One region of the Isoalcanivorax indicus genome, then DNA from elsewhere that is predicted to be linked to it. Evidence: predicted binding sites of a transcription regulator. Region 1 holds the regulator's gene; the other holds the start of a gene.

Evidence for each region. The regulator FNR, encoded in region 1, switches genes on or off when oxygen is low (the NO sensors DNR and NnrR bind a similar motif). The targets are predictions, from matches to a motif close to TTGATNTANATCAA.
Region 2: a site for FNR is predicted at 5,378-5,391, ahead of DKW65_RS10775 (OmpW/AlkL family protein). Genes of this name have one in related genera too.

What each region holds. Positions count from the first base shown of each region.
Region 1 is NZ_QGMP01000001.1:1,557,150-1,569,305, forward strand. It holds gene DKW65_RS07080 (heavy metal translocating P-type ATPase) at 1-1,206, shown strand, start outside; gene ccoS (cbb3-type cytochrome oxidase assembly protein CcoS) at 1,194-1,379, shown strand; gene DKW65_RS07090 (sulfite exporter TauE/SafE family protein) at 1,372-2,100, shown strand; gene hemN (oxygen-independent coproporphyrinogen III oxidase) at 2,179-3,555, shown strand; gene fnr (fumarate/nitrate reduction transcriptional regulator Fnr) at 3,688-4,407, shown strand; gene DKW65_RS07105 (universal stress protein) at 4,404-5,378, shown strand; gene DKW65_RS07110 (crotonase/enoyl-CoA hydratase family protein) at 5,628-6,518, opposite strand; gene DKW65_RS07115 (sll1863 family stress response protein) at 6,630-6,932, shown strand; gene yaaA (peroxide stress protein YaaA) at 6,937-7,725, opposite strand; gene DKW65_RS07125 (hypothetical protein) at 7,792-8,286, shown strand; gene DKW65_RS07130 (acyl-CoA dehydrogenase family protein) at 8,355-9,476, shown strand; gene DKW65_RS07135 (MBL fold metallo-hydrolase) at 9,573-10,424, shown strand; gene DKW65_RS07140 (alpha-ketoglutarate-dependent dioxygenase AlkB family protein) at 10,431-11,078, shown strand; gene DKW65_RS07145 (nucleoside recognition domain-containing protein) at 11,056-12,156, opposite strand, start outside.
Region 2 is NZ_QGMP01000001.1:2,369,376-2,381,531, reverse strand. It holds gene DKW65_RS10795 (RHS repeat-associated core domain-containing protein) at 1-2,745, shown strand, start outside; one part of gene DKW65_RS10785 (IS3 family transposase) at 3,617-3,869, shown strand; one part of gene DKW65_RS10785 (IS3 family transposase) at 3,869-4,704, shown strand; gene DKW65_RS10780 (glycine zipper family protein) at 4,903-5,259, opposite strand; gene DKW65_RS10775 (OmpW/AlkL family protein) at 5,461-6,072, shown strand; gene nadC (carboxylating nicotinate-nucleotide diphosphorylase) at 6,120-6,968, opposite strand; gene DKW65_RS10765 (amino acid carrier protein) at 6,955-8,310, opposite strand; gene DKW65_RS10760 (DUF1631 domain-containing protein) at 8,639-10,975, shown strand; gene ampD (1,6-anhydro-N-acetylmuramyl-L-alanine amidase AmpD) at 11,018-11,590, shown strand; gene ampE (regulatory signaling modulator protein AmpE) at 11,587-12,156, shown strand, end outside.

The DNA of each region.
Region 1 (12,156 bases):
GGCGCCCTGCTTGACGCCAGCGAGGCGGAGGAATCGCGGCTGCATCTTTATGCGCGCGCCGTGGTGCCCTGGTTTATTGCCGGCACACTGGTACTGGCCAGCTTTACCCTCTGGTGGCACCGTGATGCCGGCCTGGCCCAGGGGCTGCAATATGCGCTGGCCGTGCTGGTGGTCACCTGCCCCTGTGCCCTGGCGCTGGCCGCCCCGCTCGCCGTCAGCGCGGCGCGCGCTCGCGCGCTGGCCGCCGGGGTACTGATCGCGCGGCCACTGCAGCTGCTGGCCCTGCCGGACGTCGACCGTGCCCTGTTTGACAAGACCGGCACCCTGACAGAGGGCCGTTTCCAGGTACAGACCATCGCGCATCTGGATAAACGCTGGCCAGCACAGACCCTGAAGCAGGTGGCGGCGTCCCTGGAGCAGTCGGCGGTCCACCCTCTGGCGCGGGCCCTGAGTACGCTGGCTGACCCGCTTCCGGTCAGCAACTTCCGTCAGCAGCGGGAGGGCGTGGCGGGAACCGTCATGGAGACATCATGGGTTATCCAGGCCGCGCCAGGTGAGGCGGCGTCGGGGCCGGGTGTGACCTCCGTGGCGCTCTACCTCCAGGGTCACAACAGTCAACCGGTGATGCGTTTCGATCTGGCGGACCGTCTGCGCGACGAGGCCCCGGCCGCAGTGGCGGCCCTGCGCCGCCTCGGCATGACCCCCCTGCTCGCCTCGGGGGATCAGGCCGCCGCAGTGACCTCGGTGGCGCAGGCCGTGGGCATCGATGCGCCCCGCGCGGCACAACAGCCCGAGGACAAGCTGAACTGGATACAGCAACTGCAGGCTCGCGGTCATCGCGTGCTGATGACCGGCGACGGGGTCAACGACACCCGCGCCCTGGCAGCGGCCGATTGCTCAGTGGCCATGGCGGACAGCAGCGCGCTGGCACGGGATGCCGCCGGTATGTACCTGCTGCGCCCCGATCTGCGCCTGATCCCCTGGCTGCACCACCTCGGACGCGCGACCCGCCGCACGCTGCGCATCAACATCGCCTGGGCGCTGGGATACAACGCCCTGGCCATCCCCTTTGCCGTCGTCGGATTGATCCCGCCCTGGCTGGCTGCTATTGGCATGTCGGCCAGTTCCCTGCTGGTGTCCTGGAATGCCGGTCGTCTGATGCGCTGGCAGGCCCCCGATAGCGAGGCGTCCCCATGGAAATCGTGATCCTGCTTATTCCGCTGGCACTGGTGGTACTGGGGCTGGCCATCGCGGCCTTCTTCTGGGCCGTGCGCCGTGACCAGTTTGATGACCTGGATGCGCCGGCCTGGCGGATCCTGTTCGATGACGACCAGCACAGAACGCCTGACAAGACCCGGCCGGAAGATTCCCATGAGTGACAGCATGCTGTTCGCCAGCATTATCCTGATGGCCTTTGCCGGCAGCGCTCACTGTGTAGCCATGTGCGGCGGCATGGCCATGGCGACCACGTTTTCCGTGCCCGAGCACCAACGCAGCGGGCCTGCCCTGTGGCACTGGCAACTGCTGTTCGGCAGTGGCCGGGTGCTGACCTACACCCTGCTCGGCGCCCTGATGGGACTGCTGGGTGCCGCCTTGAGTCTGCCCCCTGCCCTGCACGGTGTGCCGCTGTTGATCTCCGCCATCATCATGATCCTGCTCGCGCTTTATCTGCTCGGGCGCAGCGCCGGCTTGCGCTGGGTCGAGGGGCTGGGGCGACACCTCTGGCGACGGGTTCAGCCGGCCCTGAAACACCTGATGCCCGTCAACACACCACTGCGCGCCCTGCTGCTCGGCATGGCCTGGGGGCTGTTGCCCTGCGGTCTGGTGTATGCCGCCCTGGCCCTCAGCCTGGGCGCCGCCTCGCCACTCACCGGCGCCGCATTGATGCTCGCGTTTGGCCTGATTACCGTGCCGCCGGTCGCGGCCGCCGGGGTCATTGGCGGCAGCCTGGCCGCCCTGCGTGGGCCACGCGGGCGCCACGTAGCGGCCGCCCTCGCGGTATTAATGGCCGCCCTGCTGACCTGGCAGGCCATAAGCGGTCATGACCATGCCGGTCACGCGGATGCGGCGCCGCATCATGACCACACGCATCACCATTGATACACGTCAACATGCCCGGGCATCCGGCCTGCGATCATCGCTTCATCTAAAGCGCCCCCCTTACACCCCGGAGGCTTCATGACCGAGTGGAACACTGACCTGATTCGCCGCTACGACGGAAAGGGCCCGCGTTATACCTCCTATCCGCCGGCGCTGGCGTTCCATGAGGAAATCACCGCCCAGGACTACGAACAGGCGGTGGCCGAGGGAAATGCCGCCCGGCGGCCCCTGTCGCTGTATGCCCACATCCCCTTCTGCCAGTCGGTCTGCTACTACTGCGCCTGCAATCGCATTGTCACGGCCAACCGGCAGCGTGGCGCTGACTACCTCGAGGATCTGCTCGCTGAAATGGCACTGCGCGCCCGTGACATCGACGGCCAGCGGCCGGTGACACAGATGCACTGGGGCGGCGGCACACCGACCTTCCTGGACGACGCCCAGTTAACCAAGCTGATGTACCGCACCGCGCGGCATTTCCGCCTGCTGGAGGATGATCGGGGGGACTATGGCATCGAACTGGACCCGCGTACGGTGGATCGCGCCCGTATTTCCCTGCTACGCGGCCTCGGCTTCAATCGTGCCAGCCTGGGCGTGCAGGATCTCGACCCTCGCGTGCAGCGCGCGGTCAATCGCGTGCAACCCGTTGAACTGATCGCCCGCACCCTGGATGCCCTGCGTGAATTCGAGTTCTGTTCCGTGAGCGTGGATCTGATCTACGGCCTGCCCTGGCAATCGGAGGCCAGCCTGGCGCGCACTGTCGAACAGCTGGTGGCCCTCAATCCGGATCGTGTGTCCCTGTACAACTACGCCCACCTGCCCGCCCGCTTCAAGGTACAGCGGCAGATCGAAGAGGCTGCCCTGCCTGCGCCATCGGAAAAGCTGCGCATGCTGGCCCGCGCCGGCACCCTGTTCGAGCAGGCGGGCTACCAGTTGATCGGCATGGACCACTTTGCCCGTCCCCACGACGCCATGGCCCGTGCCCAGGCACAGGGTCAGCTTCACCGCAATTTCCAGGGCTATTCGCTGCATGGCGATGCTGACCTGATCGGTATGGGCGTTTCGGCCATCAGTCAGATCGGCCGGCTCTATGCCCAGAACCAGAAGCAGATCGACCCCTGGCGGGAGGCAGTGGAAGATGGCCTGCTGCCCCTGGAGCGCGGCTTCGTGCTGGGGCGTGAGGATGAAATTCGCCGTGATGTCATCATGACATTGCTGTGCGACATGCAGCTTGATCTGGCGCGTATCAGCCAGCGCTGGAGCATTGATGCAGAAGACTGTTTTGCTGATGAAATTGCCGCCCTGGCGCCAATGATCCAGGACGGCCTGCTGTGGCGCGATGGCGATGTGCTGCGGCTGTCCGATCAGGGCCGACTCCTGGCCCGCGCGGTCGCCATGGTCTTTGACCAGTACAGCGGCCACGGCCCGACACAAAGCCGCTTCAGCCGTATTATCTGAACTGCCGGACGGTTCCGGCGCGTGAATTTCCCTGGAAGGAGGCGTAAAGTGACGGTCAGACTGGTTCATAGCCAACACCAGACGGCCAGCCCCGATGCTGGAATCGTCGTCACACGAAAAGGGTCGAGCACCATGTCAGGTCGCGTTTCCTGCAACGACTGTTCATTGAGCCCCATCTGCCTGCCGTTGGCAGTGCGGCCGGACGAACTCGAGCAACTGGACAACATCATTCGTCGCGGTCGCGCGATGAAACGCGGCGAGCATCTGTATCGCGCGGCCGACCCCTTCGATGCGGTTTACGCCGTGCGCAGCGGCGCCCTGAAAACCTATTCCGTGTCCGAGGAAGGCGAGGAGCAAGTCACCGGCTTCTACCTGCCCGGGGAGATCGTCGGCATGGACGGCATCAGCACCGCCCACCACGTCTCATCGGCCAAGGCCCTGGACACGGCCACCGTGTGCGAAATTCCGTTCGAGCGTTTCGAGTATCTGTCCTCAAGGATTCCGACGTTGCAGCATCATTTTTTCAGTCTGATGAGCCGCGAAATCCAGGCGGACCGGGAACTGCATCTGCTGGTCAGCAAGAAATCTGCGGACGATCGCATTGCGGCCCTGCTGCTCTCCATCTCGGCGCGGCACAAACGTCGCGGGCTGTCGGGCAGCGCCTTCCGTCTGCCGATGTCCCGTTACGACATCGCCAATTACCTCGGTCTGGCGGTCGAAACCGTCAGCCGCATCTTTACCCGCTTCCAGCAACAGGGTCTGTTGCGTGTTGAAGGTCGCGAAGTCGAAATCCTCGATCGGGGTGCCCTGTGCGGCACAGCCCCCCAGGAAATTCTGGAGAAACAGGGATGACCAAACCGGTTTTCGTATTGCTCGATGATCAGCTCAAAGCCAGTCAACCCGCCCTCGACAAAGGTCTGCGCATCGCCTTCGGGCTCGACGCCCCGCTGATCGTTTGCGTCAACAGCTACTCCCCGGCTCTGGTGCGGCGCATCGGCGATGACGAGAACCGCCTGGCCGGCGCCCGTTACGCCGTAAGCCATGCCTGGGAGGCCCGGGTGGAAGCCCTGCTGGCCGAACAGGATCTTGATGAAGCGGAACGCGAACGCATCAGTACCCGCATTCTCTGGGACGACGATCAATACGATGCCTTGCGTGAAGCGATTCTGGACGCCGACCCGCAACTGCTGGTGGTGCATTCCGATGGCCGCGATCGCGGCCTTCGCGGTTTGTGGCTGACGCCCCGCCACTGGCACCTGATTCGCAAGGCGCCCTGCTCTGTGTTGTGTGTGGACGAAAATGCCTGGCCGGACGACATGCCGGTGCTGGCCGCGGTGGACCCGGAACACGACAGCGGCGAACTGACCGGACTGAATGCCACCATCGTGCGTGCCGCCCGCGACATGAGCGACGCCCTCGACAGCGACCTGCGTCTCAGCTACGTGGTCGAGCACCCGGACGAAACCCTGATCCTGATCGCTGGCGAAGCCATCCCCAGCTATATCGGCAATACCGATACCTTGCGTGACTATTATGCGCAGCGGCTCACTGAGCTGTGCGAGCGAGCCGGTCTGGACGCCGACGCCCAGGTCCTGCTTGAAGGACGCCCGGCAGAGGCCCTGGCCGACTTCCAGCAACGCAACGGTCCGCTTCTTCTGGTGGTGGGCACCGTTCACCGCGGCCCCGTACGTCGCCTGCTGCTCGGCAGCACCGCCGAAAAGATCGCCGGCAATGCCCGTGGCGACCTGCTGGTGGTCAAGGATGATGATTTTGAAACGCCGTGGAATATTCCTGATTTCGAAGACGACGACGATGAGGATTGAGTCGGGCTGTTGTTTTTTGGGGACGTCGTAGCCCGATGCAAGAACCAGACTTTCGCTTGGCTTGGAAGTTGTTAACCGGGCTGCGCGTGACGGCCCTCGGGGGGCGGGTAAGGGTTTTCTGGACCTTCGAGAGGCATGGATGCCGAACGAGAGCCCCCATGGACGGGTTTACGGCGTGTCCAGAAAACCCTTACCCGCCCTCCGAGGGCCACCACCACAACCGACAAGAATGGCACCCCACCCAGACTCTCAATCCTTCTCGGGCGTAGGCCACCAAGGGTACCCCGGCGGCATATTCGTAGCACTGGACAGCGTAAACGCCGGCGGGCGTTTTTCGATAAAGGACATGACCCCCTCTTTGGCATCCGCCGAACGCCCCGTCCAGTAAATCGCCTGACTCTCGATCTCGTGCGCCCGCCACGGATGCGGCTCCCCTGCCATATGCCACAGCATCTGGCGCGACAGCGCCACCGACACCGCCGACGTATTGTCCGCGATTTCCCGCGCCAGCTCGCGCGCCACCTTCATCAGTTCATCCGCCGGATGCAGCGAACGCAGCAGGCCGCCCGCCTTGCCCTCCTCCGCAGAAAAGACCCGACCGCTCAGCACCCATTCCAGACTTTGCGGCAACCCGACCACCTTCGGCAGCAGCCAACTCGCCGCCCCATCCGGCACAATGCCCCGGCGGCAGAAGACGAAACCCATGCGTGCGGTATCCGCAGCAATACGAATATCCATCGGCAACGTCATGGTCGCCCCAACGCCCACCGCCGGACCATTGATCGCCGCGATCATCGGCTTGTGGCAGGCGAACATGCGCAGCGTCACCTTGCCACCCGTGTCGCGCAGTTGCGTCCAGTCCGGCGTTCCACCGCTCGCACCCGTCTGGGCATCGTAGTCGAAGGTGGCCGCGCCCTTGCCCAGGTCTGCCCCCGCGCAAAAGGCCCGCCCGGCCCCGGTCACGATGATCACGCGGATATCGTCGTCCGCATCGGCCGCGTCCAGCGCGGCAATCAGCTCCTCGGCCATGGTGTCCGTGAACGCATTGAGCCGGTCGGGGCGATGCAATGTCAGGGTCAGGATGCCGTCTTCCACCTCATAACGCAGCGTCTCAAGATCGTGTGTCGCAAAGCCCGTCATGGAGCCTCCTCATTTACGAAATCAGCGTGGCAAGGCATGACCTGCGTCAATACGGCCATGCCCCGGGTCGATAAGCTGGACCCATACTGTCACTGACATCTGGAGAGCACCATGACCCGTCCGAGCGAATATGTGCGCAATCTGAATCAGAAGCTTGAGGACTGGGAATACCAGCTTGATCGCTTCCGGCATCGTTTGCAGGATCTGCGGGAGGAGCTGCGTGAGCGCGGCGAGGAGCGCGCCGAAGACCTTCAGGCGCGCCGCGCGGTATTGCGGGAAAAGCTGGATGCTGTTGAGGAACAGGGCGAGCACGCCCTGGAAGACATCCGCGATGGCCTGGAGCTGGCCTGGGAAGGGTTGCGGCTTGGCCTGCTCAGCGCGCGCTCCGAATTCGAACCCCGCGACGACGACTGACCACTCAGGCTGCCGCTTCGCGACGCCGGAACACCAGGGTATCGCCCTGTGATCCGGCAGCGTGGAAGCGGTAGCCCGCCACATCAAAGCGCTTCAGCGCGTCCGGGCTGTCGATATCATGCTGCAGTATCCAGGCCGCCATCAGCCCGCGCGCCTTCTTGGCATAGAAGCTGATGACCTTGTACTGGCCGTTCTTTTCGTCCTCGAATACGGGCGTGATGATACGCGCATCCAGGCTCTTGGGGCGCACCGCCTTGAAGTATTCGTTTGACGCCAGATTGATCAATACCTCGCTGTCGGCCCGTTTCAGGTCCTGATTCAGCAGCTGGGTGATGCGATCACCCCAGAAGGCGTACAGATCCTTGCCACGGGGATTGGCAAACCGCGTGCCCATTTCCAGCCGATAAGGGCGCATCATGTCCAGTGGCCGCAACAGGCCATAAAGGCCGGACAGGATGCGCAGGCGCTGTTGCGCCCTCGCCAGGGCACTGCCGTCAAATTGATCGATATCCAGGCCGGTGTAGACATCCCCCTTGAACGCAAAAACAGCAGGCCGGGCATTATTGCGGTCCATTTGCGGTTGCCACTCGGTAAAGCGGGCCGTGTTCAGCGCCGCAATACGATCACTGACTTTCATCAGCTCGCTGATATCGGCCGGCGTCAGGGTGCGCAGGTCCTTCACAAGTTCGGCGCTATGCTCCAGCAGGCGCGGCCGCGTGATACGCTGGCCGGCCAGCGATGGAAAATCAGATTCGTAGTCGAGTGTCTTGGCAGGTGATACAACTATCAGCATGATAAACCTCATCTCCGATTTGCAGCGGAGTATAGCAAATGAACGTGAAAGGACCGGGGTTCTCACATGCGCATTCTTCTTGTTCTTGTCGGCCTGGTGGCCATAGCCGTTGTGCTCTGGGCGAGCTGGCGCATCGACCGGCGACTGTTCATCTTCACACTGATCGCCGTGCTGATTGGCGCGCTCATGTTCGGTTTGGGGGTCTGGCACAGCCGTGACCAGGCCATGGTCCAGGTCTCCCCGGATGACGTGACATTGACCCTGGAACAGAGCCGTAGCATGGAAATCGGTGTTCGTTTGCAGGGTCGGGTCAACAACGGCAGCCCGCATCCGCTGGCCCGCGTGGAAGCCCGCGCGCTGCTTGAACGCTGCGTGGACGACGTCTGTGAAACCCTGGGTGAAGACAGGCTGACCCTGCGCCAGCATGTCCCTCCCGGTGCCAGCCTGCCCTGGTCGCAGATGGTCCAGCCGCCGCCCGGGACCGTGGATGGCCCCCATGATTGGCGTCTTGAGATCAAATCCGTGAGCGGTTATGCCAATGACCGTCGTCGTCGTCCTTGACTCGGCGCGCCGTGTCGCTATCGTTGTGACCAATTGGTCATCACGATGGATCATCACAAGGAACCCCGATGGATTTTCAGCTCAGTGAATTCCAGCAGATGCTGCGTGACAGCGCCCAGCGTTTTGTCCGTCAGCAACATGCATTCGAACAGCGCCGGGCGCTGCTCAAGGAGAGCGCAGGGCTGCACCCTGCCCTGTGGCAGCAATTTGCCGAGCTGGGCTGGCTGGCATTGCCCTTCCCCGAAGACAAGGGCGGCCTCGGCGGCCAGCATCGGGACCTGGTACAGATCATGGAGGCTTTCGGTGAAGGGCTGGTGATCGAGCCCTATGTGGCCAATGTGCTGCTGGCAGGTACCCTGATTGCACGCTGCGGTTCATCTGCGCAGGTCAGCGAACTGCTTGAGCCGATGGTGGCCGGCGCGCTGCAGCTGGCCTTTGCCCACGACGAAGCCGGGCGCCGGTTCAGCAACGACGTACAGGCTGTGACCGCCACGCAGGACGGTGATGAGGTGATTTTGCAGGGCAGCAAATCCAGAGTGCTCAATGGCGACCAGGCCGAACAACTGGTGGTGTCGGCCCGGCTGGGCGATGACGTCGCGCTGTTTGTCGTGCCCGCAAACCATCAGGGCGTCCAGCGGCAGGCCTGGGCAGCCGTGGATGGCGCCAGCGGCGCTGAAATCCATTTCGACACAGTGCGCATTCCGGCCGCTGCGCGTCTGGGCAGCGCCGATGCCCGCGCCGATATCAGCGCGGCACAGGATCTGGCCCTGCTCGGATTATGTGCAGAGGCGGTGGGCATGCTGCAGGCGCTGGTCAGGGACACCGTCGAATATACCCGCACCCGCAAGCAGTTCGGCGTGCCCATTTCCAGCTTTCAGGTGCTGCAACATCGCATGGTGGACATGTTCATGCGCGCGGAACAGGCCAGTGCGCTGCTCGACATGGCGGCCATCCAGATGGATGCTGCAGACGCCACGGCGGGTCAGACCGCCCTGTCCACCCTCAAGGTGTGGCTTGGCAGCGCGGGCCGGCTTGTCGGTCAGCAGGCCGTGCAGTTGCATGGCGGCATGGGCGTGACCGAAGAGCTGCGGGTCGGGCATTACTTCAAACGCCTGACACTGATTGAACAACTGCTCGGCAACGAAGACTGGCACCTGCGTCGTCTGGACCGCCTGTCCAGCGCCGCCTGACGCTTCCGCTCAATCCTGACGTCCGCGACTGATGGCACTTTGCCGTCAGTCGCGGAACAGGTCACAATGCCCTCCCCTGCATAGCCTGAGACACCTATGAGCGGTCTGATACCCGGCCAGGCGACGGCCATTGCTGACGGCGTCTGGCGTCTGCTGGCGCTGAATCCCGGCATGATGACCGGCCCGGGCACCAATACCTACCTGATCGCTGCCAACGATGGCCTGCTGGTGCTTGATCCGGGCCCGGCTGACAGCCAGCACATCATCAATATCGAGGCCGCGGCCGCAGACATCGGCTTGCCATTGAGCGCGGTGCTGGTCACGCATACCCACCGCGACCACTCTCCGGCCACCACCCTGCTGCGCGAACGGCTGCCCGAGCTGCGCAGGCTGGGCCCGGCAGCACCGGACGATGGTCTGCAGGATGACGACTGGCAGCCAGACCAGATACTGGGCGACGGCGATGTCATTGCGCTGGGCGAGCGTCGTCTGCGCGTAATCGCCACGCCGGGGCATGTCGGCAATCATCTCTGCTTCCTGCTGGAAGATGCCGGGCTGCTGTTCAGTGGCGATCACCTGATCCAGGGCTCAACCGTGGTGATTGCGCCGCCGTCCGGCTCGATGAAGGACTATCTCGAATCCCTGCAGCGCCTGCAGCACGAAACCCTGCATCAACTGGCACCCGGGCATGGTGATCTGATCGATGACCCGCAGGGCTATATCGAACACACCATCGGCCACCGGTTGCGGCGTGAAGAGAAGGTAGTGCGTGCGCTGACCCAGCACCCTGACAGCACCGCCAGCGATCTGGTCAGCACCGTCTATGACGATGTGCCGGTATTCCTCCATGGTGTGGCCACCCTGTCGTTGATGGCGCACCTGATCAAGCTGGAGCAGGATGGTCGCGCGCACCGTGACGCCGAGGAGCGCTGGGCGCTGCAGGGCTGAACAGCGATGACCGGCGACCTGTTCTCTGCGAACGCCTCTGCGAGCGCCTCTGCGAACGCGCCGCTGCTGCGACCGTTGCCGGGAACCCCGGGGCTGCAGGTCTGGCCCGCAGTGCTTGGCGCCAGCCGGGCGAACGTCCTGATGGACAGACTGCTGGCTTCCCTGCCCTGGTCACAGCCGGAGGTGACGGTCTACGGCCGCACGGGCCCGGTGCCGCGCCTGCAAAGCTGGCATGGCGATCCTGACGCCGATTACGCCTATTCCGGATTGCCGCTGCCGCCCCGCCCCTGGACCCCGGAACTGGACGCGCTGCGCCGCACTGTCGAGGCCGTGACGGGCCACCGCTACAACAGCGTGCTGGCCAATCTGTATCGCAACGGCGAGGACACCATGGGCTGGCATGCCGATGACGAACGCGAACTCGGGCCGCAGCCCTGGATTGCCTCGTATTCCCTCGGCGCCACCCGGGATTTCACCCTGCGGCGCAAAGGTCAGGGCCGCATCGAGGATCGAATTGCCCTGGCCCACGACCAGCTGATTCTGATGCCGCCAGCCATGCAGCGCCTGTGGGAGCATGCCCTGCCCCGCCGGGCGCGCGTGAGCGCCCCGCGCCTCAACCTGACCTTCAGGCTTATCCGAAAAACAGGTAGGTGACAAAGATGGCGGTCAACAGGCCTGCCATGTCCGCAACAATCCCGCACAACAGTGCATAGCGCAGTTTGACCACCCCTACACTGCCAAAATAGACGGCCAGGACGTAAAAGGTGGTTTCGGTGCTGCCCTGCATGATGGCGGCCATGCGCCCGGCCAGCGAGTCCACCCCGTGGGTTTGCATGACCTCCAGCATCATGGCACGGGCACCACTGCCCGAAAGCGGTTTGAGCATCGCTACCGGCAAGGCATCCACAAAACGGGTGTCAAAACCGGCCCAGACCGCCACAACACGAATGCCGTTCAATAGCAGATCCAGCACCCCGCCCTCACGCAGCACGGCAATGGCCACCAGCATGGCCACCAGGAAAGGAATCAACCTGACGGCCAGATGGAAGCCCTCCTTGGCGCCATCAATGAAGGTGCTGTAGGCATCCAGCTTTGCCCGATGGGCCAGGATCAGGAACAGCGCCACCACCGCCAGCAGGATGCCGTTGCCAATGCTGCTGGACAGGGTGGCTGCAGCCTCGGTGGGCAGTGCCCAGGCCAGCATCCCCAGGGCGAAGAGCAGCAACAGCCAGATGCCGGCCGCCGCCAGGATGACGGGATCGAACAGGCGGATCTTCTGCAGCCGGGCGGTAAACCAGACCCCGATAAAGGTCGAGGCGGTGGTCGCCATCAGCATGGGCAGATAGATATCCGCCGGGTCGGCAGCGCCTTGCTGGGCGCGGTACATCAGCACCGTAACGGGGACCAGGGTCACGGAGGAGGTATTCAGCACCAGAAACATGATCTGGCTGTCGGTCGCGGTATCCGGGGTCGGGTTGCGTGCCTGAAGGGACTCCATGGCTTTCAGGCCCAACGGCGTGGCGGCATTGTCCAGCCCGAGCATATTGGCGGACAGGTTCATGGTCACCGGCGCCATGGGGTCCGTCTGCCCGGCCTCCTGGTCAGCATCCGGTGGGGGCGGATTGACCACCGGGGCAGCGACCGCGCCGGGCATCAGGCGTCCCAGCAGCGGCGTGACGCCCCGGGCCACCCATTCGGCCAGGCCGCTTTTCTCGGCCAGCCGGAACAGGCC
Region 2 (12,156 bases), 810 kb from region 1:
CACCAGCGCACCCGCCATACCGATTGGGATGGCACCGTCAGCACCTGGGAATACGACGAGCATGGCGCCCTGACGCGCCAGGTGCTGGCTGCCGACACCTCGGATGAGCAAGTGACCACCTACACCCGCGACAGTCATGGGCAATTGTTGTCTGTGCTATACCGCAGCAGCGGCGACACCCCGGATGCTCTGTACGTCTATGAGTACGACGACCACGGAAATCGCATTCGCATTACGGCGCCGGATAATGAAGTGACTGCGTTTGTGCATCCCGAGCACGGTGGGTTTGATGCGTTGGGTAACCCGTCGGTGTATGTGGACGCGCGCGGGCCGATATCCCGGTATGAGTATGATGCTGCAGGCAAATTATTGGGTGAAACAGACCCACTGGACCGTATCACCGAACACCACTACAACACAGCGGGTGACAAGACCGGTATGACTCTTCCCAATGGCGCAACAAGCCAGTGGGAGGTCGACGGCGCCGGGCGGCCACTGAGCATTACGGATGCGTTGGGTCACAAGACAGTATTCGAGTATGACGAGAACGGACGCATGCTTGGCGTGAGGCTTCCCAGTGGCGCCATGACACAGCAGCAGTATGACGCAGAAGGGCGCCTGGCCCAGGAAACGGATGCCTCGGGAAACAGTATTCGTTATCACTATGACGGAGAGCGCCTGACGGCCGTCGACTATCCAACCTATAGTGAAGCATTCACGCTGGACGAAATGGGCCGGATCACACGGATAGATACCACCAGCGAGATAGGGCAGATCAGCCAGACTCGGCGTGTGGGTTACGATACTGCGGGCAACCCCGTCACGGAGCTGGACGCTGAAGGCCTGGAGACAGTGACCTCCTACGACGCCTTGCAGCGCCCGATACGTATGGTCGATGCCATCGGTGGTATGACACGGCTTGAATTCGATGCGCGCGATAATCTGATCGCGGTCACTGATCCGGAAGGAAGCACTACCACCTTTACTTATGATGCTCATGGACGTTTATCAAGAGAAACTCGCCCCGGAGGCGAAACGCGTGACTATACTTATTACCCCGGTGGTTTGCGCAAGAGTGAAATAAATGGCATGGGCCAGATCACTCATTATAGCTATGACGATGCTGGCCAACTGATCGCAGTCAACTATTACGCCAGCCCGCAAGCAAAAGACCAGAACACACCAGGGCGCACCTCGTCCTTCGAGTACAACGCCCTGGGCCTACTGACGGCTTATAGCGACCAGCAGGATGGCAGTACAGTAAGTAGTGGTAGCTATGCATATGATCTTCTGGGGCGTGTCACGGAAGTAACCGTCAACTACGGTCCATTCAGCAAAACGCACAGCTATACGTATGATCAGGATGGCCGTAAAGCCACCTATACGAACCCGGAGGGTGTGACCTATACCTACACGTGGACTCCGGATGGTGACTTCCAGAGCCTGACTATTCCCGGCGAAGGCACTATAGCGGTAACGGAGTACCAATGGCGCACTCCCATTGAAACGGTATATCCCGGCGGCACGCGAATCCGTCATGATGTAGATGGCCTGCTGCGTCCCGGTACAACAGAACTACTGGACGCAGCGGACACACCGCGTGCCTACAGAAGCTACCAGTACAATAGTGAAAATCACATTGTCCGTATCGATTCCGAAACAGGGGAGCATCTGTACACCTATGACGAGCTATATCGTTTGATTGAAGCCCGGTTCGCAGAAGATATGGGGTTGCAGAACGAGTCGTACACCTATGATGGTGTGGCCAATCGCTTGACAGAAGGTGGTGGTGAGCCTTGGGAATATAATGAAAATCATCAATTGATCAGCAAGCCCGGAGCCACCTTCGAGTACGATGCAAACGGACATACCGTGCGCAAAGTCGAGCAGGATGGCACGGTTACGCTATACGAATATGATCTTGCCGAGCGTCTGCGGCAGGTTCGGATTGAGGGCGGTGCGATACTGGGAAGCTACCGCTATGATCCGTTCGGTCGGCGAGTAAGTAAGACTACTCAAGAAGGAACAATTTACTTCCACTACGATGATAGCGGCCTATTGGCGGAATACGATGATAATGGATCGCTGATTGCCGAATATCAATATTGGCCTAATAGTATGTGGATGACAGATCCCTTGTTCAGGCGGGACGGTGAGGATTATAGTATCGGTTATTACTATGCAGGCCATATCGGCCAGCCACTGAAGCTTTTCGGCAGAGGGGGAGAGGTGATCTGGGGCGCATATTGGCAAGCTTTTGGATCGGTGGAGATTTATATAGAGAAAGTCAGCAACCCTATCAGGTTCCCGGGGCAATATTATGACGAAGAGAAAGGGCTTCTTTATAATTTTCATCGTGAGTATAGCGGTAGTCTAGGGCGTTATATGCAAAGTGATCCAATTGGTATTGGCGGCGGAGTGAATTATTACATATACGCGGAGAGTAATCCTATTAGTAGGTTCGATGATGATGGAATGAGAGCAAAGCCTTGGGATCATGCCGTTTATCCACCCACTCATAATTGTTCATGTATGGAGAATTGCATGAAGTCAGAGTCGAGTGGTAGTGCTCTTTGCAATCTCATCCCCGGAAAGGAAGTAAAACCTTTCGGGATACCAATCCAGATCAATCCTGCAAAGCGCGCATGTCAGGTGGCCAGCAAAGGCATAAAATGTGATATGGAATGCTCTGATTTTTGCAGGTGTGAATGCCCTCCCTGTGGCGACAGTCCTTATCCAGATTAATTGATTTTTTTGGTGTTGTTTATATGAAATGCCATGTGCTTAGGAATGTTTTTTATGTTGCGGCTTCATTTTTGTATGCCTTTGTCTTTGAGAGGTTGATGTCTGCATATTATTCATTTAGTCCGAACCTTTTTGGGTGGCCTCCGTTGGGGGTGATGCTGTGCGTGATGGTATGCTCTGCATTATTCTATTTTCTCATGGAATTGTCTCGTTCTGGGTACTCCTTGTTTTTCTCGTTTTTTTGCTCTTTCTCATCTTTGGTTTATTTGTACTTTGTAATACCAGGTGACTATGGCATACTTTTTATTAGGTCTCTAATGCACCTTGATTCATTTTCCAGTATTTTGTTTATATCTTTCATTCCTTCTTTTTTTGTTTTATTTTCTGGCACGTCACCTGTAAAAAAATGAAGGTGTAGAGTGTTATTCTACCAGCAGCACCGAGGGCAGCTATATAATAAGGGGTTGATGCTTTCAACAAGCCTAGACACCCACCATTTAGCCAATGGTTGACATTCTTTCTGGCATTAGGCTGATGCACCTCGCCCTGGAAGGTGTTTAGGCTTGGTTATGACAGCAAGGAGGCCGTCATGCCCAGAGCACGAAGCCAGCAGGTGTTGCTGGATGCGACGCCGTACTATCACTGTATCAGCCGCTGTGTGCGGCGCGCCTTTCTCTGTGGTGAAGACCACTTCAGCGGCCATTCCTAGGCGCATCGCAAGGCGTTGGTGGTGGAGCGCGTGGCGGAGCTTGGGGAGGTGTTTGCCGTGGATGTCTTCGCCTATACCGTGATGTCGAATGGTAATCCCCCCGAAAAGTAAGGGTGCTCAAAAGTAGAATTTTCTCGTAACCTATGACGAAGGAGATTCTGCATGAAGAAGTCACGTTTTTCGGACAGCCAGATACTGGCGATCCTCAAGCAAGCCGAGTCCGGGGTGCCGGTGCCGGAGCTGTGCCGTGAGCACGGCATGAGCAGCGCCAGCTTCTACAAATGGCGCGCCAAGTACGGCGGTATGGACGCCTCCCTGATGGCACGCCTGAAGGAGCTGGAGGATGAGAACCGGCGCCTGAAGAAGATGTATGCCGAGGAAAGGCTGAAGTCCGAGCTGCGCAAGGAAGCCCTCGAGAAAAAGTGGTGAAGCCTTCCCTGCGACGCACGCTGGCGAGGGAGGCTGTCACCGAACGTGGCGTTAGCATTCGGCTGGCCTGCGAAACCTACGGCATCAGTGAGACCTGCTACCGATACCAGCCACTGCGGAGCGACGAGAACGCCGAGATCGCTGACTGGCTGGTTCGGCTGACCGCTAATCAGCGTAACTGGGGATTCGGCCTGTGCTTCCTGTTCCTGCGCAACGTCAAGGGTTACGGCTGGAATCACAAGCGGGTCTACCGCATCTACCGGGAGCTGGAGCTGAACCTGCGTATCAAGCCGAAGAAGCGCATCGTACGGGAGAAGCCAGAGCCGCTGACAGAGCCTAGGGCCATCAACGAATGCTGGTCGATGGACTTCATGCACGACCAGCTTGAGGATGGTCGCAGCTATCGCCTATTCAATGTGCTGGATGACTTCAACCGCGAAGGCCTGGCCATTGAGGTGGACCTGTCCTTGCCCTCGGAGCGGGTGATCCGCGCACTGGATCAGATCATCGAGTGGCGGGGCCAGCCCCGGGCGCTGCGCTGCGACAACGGCCCGGAGTACATCAGTGGCGCCTTGTCGGCCTGGGCGCTGCAGCGCGGCATCCGGCTTGAATACATCCAGCCGGGAAAGCCTCAGCAGAACGCCTATATCGAGCGCTACAACCGGACCGTACGCTACGACTGGCTGGCGCAGTATCTGTTCGGATCCATTGAACAGGTTCAGGAATTTGCCACGCGATGGCTTTGGACTTATAACAACGAACGGCCGAATATGGCCTTGGGAGGCATTACCCCCAAACAGAAGTTGGCCATGGTGGCCTGATTCTACTTCTGGGTGCCGTTAAAAAGGGGGGGATTACCCTATCGCTCATCGGCTGCTAGCTGCAGGCAGTAATGATAACCGGCTGCCGTTGTCGGCACTGGCATGCCGCAAGTCCATTGCCCCAGGTGGGCAAACACACATAGCAAAGCTGAAAAGCCGAGTGCCTGAACCGGCGTTTGACTCCAGCTTAGTCACCACCTAATTCAAAACCCGATACCCCCTCCCCGTCATACAATTCCGCATCACCCGCCGCTTCTCCTGCTCCGCATCCCCGGCCCGGCTTGCGCCGCCAATCACGGCGCCACCGCCTGCGCCGCGTGCGGCGGAGCTGCGATTTCCGAAGATCGCGCCCAGAGCGCCGCCAACAATAGCACCGCCCACAGCCCCTTCGGCGGCGTCACCGCCGGTAGAGACTTGAGCAGCGATGCGCTCGCAATCCGCCAGGTCGCGCTGGTAGGCGGCCTGATCAACGCCCTGGTCATCAACAATGATGCGTTTGGATGAAGCGCAGGCTGCCAGGCTGAGGGCGGCAGCAATCACAAGCAGGTAGCGCATGGCGCGGCTCCGGTTCCGGGTATCTGGATTCATCATATATGGACTGGTGTTACAGGCCGAAGGTTTCCTGATCTGTGTCATGGTTTTTCCATGATTCAGCGGTCCCGCGACGCTCGCCTTGATCCGGGTCAACGTTGCACGCGGGGTGCCCGCCCATGCTGTCTCCGCCCGCTGTCGGGTATCAGGAAAAGGAGAAACAGCATGAAGATGGGCAAGTATCTGCAACTCACGCTGGTCAGCACGGCAGTGCTTTTTTCTGGCGCGGCTATGGCCGGGGACTGGATTGTGCGGGGCGGGGTGCACCATATCGAGCCGTCGTCGGACAACGGTCAGGCGGCGGGGATGGATCTGGATATCGGCAGTAATACGCGCCCCAGCGTCAGCCTCACCTGGATGGCCAGCGATCGTGTGGGGGTGGAGGTGCTGGGTGCGGTGCCGTTCCGCCACAAGATTGATCTGGAAGGAGTGGGTAATGTGGGTTCCACGCGGCATCTGCCGCCCACGGTGTCGGTGCAGTATCACTTCCTGCCGGGGGCGATGATCCAGCCGTATGCGTCGGTGGGTCTGAACTACACCCGCTTTTTCCACACGCGCACCACGGGGGCCTTGTCCGGCAGCCGACTGAAACTTGAGGACTCCTGGGGGCTGGCGGGTCAGGTGGGGGTGGATGTCCCGCTGAGTGAGCGCTGGCTGGTCGGCGCGGATGTGCGCCATATGGATATCGACAGCGATGTGAAGCTGGATGGTGCCAAGGTAGGCAAGGCGAATATCGACCCGTGGGCCTATGGGCTCTACGTGGGCTATCGCTTCTGAGAAAAAAGTAGCGGGGCACTCGGGCTGATACCGGGTGCCCCATCGGGTCACACCAGCCGCAACGACAAATCAATCGCCCGCACATGCTTGGTCAGTCCGCCGATGGAAATATAATCCACGCCGGTTTCTGCCACGCTGCGCAGGGTGTTGTCGTCGATGCCGCCGGAGGCTTCCAGTTTTACCTTGCCCGCCACCTGCGTCACCGCGCGGCGCAAATCCTCCAGGCTGAAATTGTCCAGCATGATCACGTCGCAGCCGCTGGCCAGGGCTTCGTCCAGTTCGCGGAAATTCTCCACTTCCACTTCCACCCAACGGTGCGGATACAGCTCGCGGGCGCGCTGCACGGCGCCGGTGATGGAGCCGCAGGCGGCGATGTGGTTCTCCTTCAGCAGGAAGGCGTCATACAGACCGATGCGGTGGTTGGCGCAGCCGCCGCAGGTCACGGCGTATTTCTGTGCGGTGCGCAGGCCGGGCAGGGTCTTGCGGGTATCCAGCAGGGTCACGCCGGTGCCGGCGACCATGTCGGCATAGCGTTGGGCGCTGGTGGCGGTGGCGGACAGCGTTTGCAGGAAGTTCAGCGCGGTGCGTTCACCGGTGAGGAGGGTGCGGGTGCGGCCCTGCAGGGTGAACAGCAGGCTGTCGGCGGCCACGCGGTCGCCATCCTGATGCTGCCAGTCGATGGCGATGCGGCCGCCGAGCTGGGCGAAGACTTCATCCACCCAGGCGGTGCCCGCCAGGGTCATGGGTTCGCGGGTAATCACGCGGGCGCTGGCTTCGGCCTCCAGCGGAATCAGTTCGGCGGTGATATCACCGCTGCCCACGTCTTCATGCAGGGCGCGGCGCACCTGTTCGGGAATGTCGGCGCGCACCCATTCGGGCATCTCAATGTGGCTCATTGCGGAAGAACTCGTGTGTCAGTTTGAGGATCACCGGGCTCAGCAGGAGCAGGGCGATCAGGTTCGGGATGGCCATCAGGGCATTGAGGATGTCGGCAATGCCCCAGACGATATCCAGGCTCAGCAGGGCACCGGCCGGAACGGCAGCCACCCAGAGCACGCGAAAGGGTACCACGGCGCGGTCGCCAAACAGATACTGGGCGCAGCGTTCGCCGTACAGGCTCCAGCCGAGCAGGGTGGTAAAGGCGAACACGCCCAGGGACAGGGCGACCACCATCTGGCCGAGCTCGCCGAAGCTGGCGGAGAACGCCAGGGCCGACAGCGGGGCCCCGGTGGCGCCGCTTTCCCAGGCGCCGGTGACGACAATCGCCAGGCCGGTGATGGAGCAAATAATCAGGGTGTCAATAAAGGTGCCGAGCATGGCCACGCTGCCCTGGCGCACCGGGTGGTCGGTGGTGGCCGAGGCGTGGGCGATGGGGGAACTGCCGAGCCCGGCTTCGTTGGAGAAGATGCCCCGGGCAACGCCGTAGCTGATCGCCGCCCACACGGTGGCGCCGGCAAAGCCGCCCGTAGCGGCGGTGCCGGTAAAGGCGCTTTGCAGGCACAGCATGACGGCGGCGGGCAATTGCGGGGCGTGCATGAGCAGTACGAATGCGCCCAACGCCAGGTAAATGGCGGCCATCAGGGGCACCAGGGCGGCCGCGATATTGGCGATGCGGCGGATGCCGCCCAGGATGACCAGCCCCACCAGCACGGCGAGCACGCTGCCGGTCAGGGCGGGGGCAATGCCGAAGCTGTCCTGAAAGCCGTCGGCCACGGAATTGGCCTGCACGGTATTGCCGATGCCGAAGCCGGCAATGGTACCGAACACCGCGAACAGCACGGCCAGCCAGGCGAAGCGCGGCCCCAGGCCGTCGCGGATGTAGTACATGGGGCCGCCGATATACTGGCCACGGCTGTCCTGGCGGCGGAATTTCACGGCCAGCACGGCCTCGGAATACTTGGTGGCCATGCCCACCAGGGCAATCAGCCACATCCACACCAGCGCGCCGGGGCCGCCCCAGTGAATCGCGGTGGCCACGCCCGCGATATTGCCGGTACCCACGGTGGCGGCCAGAGTGGCGGCCAGGGCCGAGCGCGAGCCGATGGTACCCTCGCCCTCGCTGCCGCGAATCAGCTGCCGCAGGCCAAAACCCAGGCGCCGCAGGGGCAGAAAGGCCAGGCGCAGGGTCAGGTAGAGCCCGGTGCCGCCGATCAACAACAGCATCGGCGGGCCCCAGGCCCAGCCGGACAGGGTCTCCAGCACAGCGGTGAACTGCTCCAGTGTAGTGGGTTGTTCCATGGGTGTGGTCCCTCAGATGTCGCTGCCGCCCCGGGCGGCCCCCCTGCTCGCCGTGGGGCGGGCCACGGCAGGCGCAAAGGCCTGAGCCTATTGGAAATTGCCGAACGGGGGAAGCTGGGCCTCAAGGATGTCTGTTTGCACGTTCGTCTGGTTACAGAGCAGATAACTACTGAAATATGCGTAGGTTGATAACTCGTTCATAATTCTGGCCTGGTCGGCGTGCTAGGCTGGTTGTCAGTTTCCCAAAATCGGCAGAAAGCGACGCAAACCCGCACTCTCTCTACAAACGCTGTGCAAAGTTTGCGCCCGCTAACCCCGGAGAGCACTCATGAAGAAGGTTGCCCAACTCAAGCCGGTCAAGGCTGCGGCATCCGCTCCCGACGCCCTGCGTCAGTTGCCGCGCCCGCTGGAACAGGTCCAGCAGCGTACTGGCGAACTGCTGGGTAAATACCTCGCGGGCATGCTCGATGGCGCCGATGACACCCTCTTTGATCTGGCGGAATCCGCCACCGATACCGACCGTGACCGCTACTTCGACGCCATGCGCGAGCTGCGCGTGAAGCGGGCGGGCATGGAAACCGGCTTCCGCCAGGCCCTGCATAACAGCTTCCGCACCTTGCTCGACAACCCGGCCGAGCAGCGCGTGCTGGATGATCAGGATATTGATATCGACAGCCTGACGCTGGTCAACGAAGACCAGCTGGAAACGGGCGTGGCGATCGACAACATGGCGCGCCGGGTGCGTGGTCCCTGTGAGCAACACCTGCGCGCCTTCAATCACCGCCTGGAATACCTGTTCGAGGGGCGGCGGGAATTCGGGGAGCGCGGTAACCCGCTGGAGCCACGCCAGGTGGCGGAGTGCTTCCATACCTGTGTCGAGAAGCTGGATCTGGACATTCGCAGCAAGCTGATTGTCTTCAAGCTGTTCGAGCGCATGGTGCTGTCGGAAATCGGCTTTGCGGTGAGCGAGGCCAATCAATTGCTCATCGATGCTGGCGTGCTGCCGGACATGAAGGCGCCGCCGATCCGCCCGGCCCGGCAGCCCGGTCAGGCGCGCACGGGGGGCGGGGGAGCCGCCGCAGGCTCGTCAGGCGGGGCGGGCGATGCGGTGGTGGATAACGGCCAGGTGTTCGGCGTGCTGCAGGAGTTGTTGTCGGCCATGCGCAGTATGGGCGGCGGGGCGCCGTCAGCCGGAGCTGCCGGGGCGTCTGGTGCATTGCCCGCAGGTATGCCCACAGGCGGCTTCGCGCCAGCGGTCTCGGGGCCGACCAACATGGCGGTCATGCACAACGGGGTGCCGTTCGTAAACGGTGCGCCGCTGGCCACGGGCACCCAGGTCAATGCGGTGAATTCCGAAGACCTGCTGCAGATGCTGAATCGTCTGCAGCGGGTGGAGCGCTCGCTGGAGAGCGCCGCCACCCCGGGCGCGCTGGACGAAGTGGATGTGCGCGCCGAGCTGTCCGGCCTGCTGGAGAGCGAGATCGGGGCGGATGCCGTGCATGCGCTGGACCAGGCGGATGACGATGTCATCAACCTGGTGTCGATGCTGTTCGATTTCATTCTGGACGACCAGGGGTTGTCCACCGACATCAAGGCCCTGCTGGGCCGCTTGCAGATTCCGCTGTTGAAGGTGGCGATTGCGGACAAGACCTTCTTCAGCAATGACGATCATCCTGCACGGCAGCTGCTCAATACCCTGGCGCGGGCCGGCGCCCAGTGGAGCCCGGATCAGGGCACCGAGGATGCGCTGTATCAGCAGATCGAGCAGTCCGTGTTCAGCATTCTCAATGATTACGATGAGGACGTGGCCCTGTTCGGCACGCTGCTGCGTGACTTCGAGGCTTTTTTCAGCCAGCAGAGCGCTCGCACGGAAAGGGTCGAGGCACGCATTCGCGAAGTCGAGGAAGGGCGCGCCCGGGCCGATGTCGCGCGACTGGCGGTGACGGCGGCGCTGGATCAGCGCATGGCGGGGCGGCAACTGCCGGACGTGGCGGTGCGCCTGCTGCGTCAGGCCTGGCAGCAGGTGCTTTACCTGACGCATCTGCGCGAAGGCGAAGACAGCGAGGCCTGGGCCCGTGATGGCAAGGTGGTGGATGCCGTGGTGTGGAGCGTGCTGCCCCACCGGGAGCAGGCCGCGCTGGAGCGTTTGCGCGCCCTCAGCCCGAAGCTGCTGAACAGCATCAAGGCCGGCCTGGAGCGCATCAGCTACGACGTGCTGGAAGCCAACAGCCTGCTGATCGGGTTGCAGACCGTGCACGATTCCTTGCTGCGTGGCCTGGAAACCGAACGTGTGGCCGTGGCGGCCGAGCAGCCGGTGGTGGAGGCCGAGGTGGCCGTTGCGCCGGTGGAAGAGGAGCTGCGCTTGCCCTCGGATCACCCCCAGGTGCGTGCCCTGCGTGGCCTGCGTCCGGGGCAGTGGGTGGAATTTGCCGAAGGCGACCAGCCGCACAGCGGGCAGCGCTGCAAGCTGGCGGCCAATCTGCGCGGCGGTGACAAGCTGGTGTTCATCAATCGCCGGGGCATCAAGGTGTGCGAACACAGCGCCATGAGTCTGGCCGTTGCGTTGCAGCAGGGGGCCGCTAAACTGATTGAGGACAGCGCCCTGTTCGACCGGGCGCTGGAAGCCGTAATCGGCGATCTTCGCAAGTTGCAGCAGCGCACCTGAAGCACGCCCGTGCCGGGTGCCCTGCCCGGACCAGGATGGCGTGTGTTCACTCTCAGCAAGCACTGGGTCGATCAGGCCCGTCACATTCCCTCACCCAATGCCGGCGAGCGTCCGGACCCGGCGGATATTTCCCTGATTGTGGTGCATAACATCAGTTTGCCGCCGGGCGAATTCGGCGGGCCGCATATCGACGCGCTGTTCAGCAATGACCTGTCGCCCGATGCCCATCCGTACTTTGCCGAAATAGCCCACCTGAAGGTGTCGGCGCATTTCCTGATTCGCCGCGATGGCCAGCTGAACCAGTATGTCGCCTGCGACCGGCGCGCCTGGCATGCTGGCGAGTCCGCCTGGCGCGGGCGCAAGAATTGCAACGATTTCGCCATTGGTATCGAGCTGGAAGGCGCCGATACTGTGCCCTTTACGGCGGCGCAGTATGATGTGCTGGTGCCGCTGGTCCAGCTGTTGCGCAGGGCCTACCCAGGTATCGCAGCAGATGCGATAGTGGGGCATGAACACATCGCGCCGGGGCGCAAGACCGACCCCGGCCCGGCATTTGACTGGGACGGGCTGTGGCAACGTCTGGCCGCCAGCCCGGGGGAGAACAGGACGTCATGAAACTGGTGGTATTGCTGGTGGTACTGGCGCTGCGGCGCCTTGATTTTGCCTGGCCGGGCATGTTCCTGCGGCGCGAGCGTTTCAGCGAGGCGCTGGCGCCGCTGCGCGACCGGGTCGATGGCATTGGCCTGCCTGCAGTGGTGCGCTGGGCGCTACTGGTGCTGGTGCCGGTGGCGGTGGTGGCACTGCTGCTGTGTCTGCTGCACGGCTTTCTCTGGGGCTTGCCGGGCTTTATCGCGGGTGGCGTGCTGCTGCTCTGGCTGCTCGGAGCGGAAAGCGAATTCCGTCAGCAGGAGAGCCTGCTGGAGCGTGGCCGGATGAACGACCCGGATGCCTTTTCCGAGGCCGCCGAGCGGCATTTCGGACTGGCCGGTGACGTGGACGACATCGGTGACGCCGAGCAGCCTGATTATTTCACTCGTCTCTACCGGCGCATCCTGCGTCAGGACGCGCGGCAATTGTTCGCCACGGTGTTCTGGCTGATCGCGCTGGGCTATTGGGCGGCGCTGCTTTATGTGCTCAACCTGACACTCGTGCGTGAGGAAGCCCTGGATGAGACGGCGCCG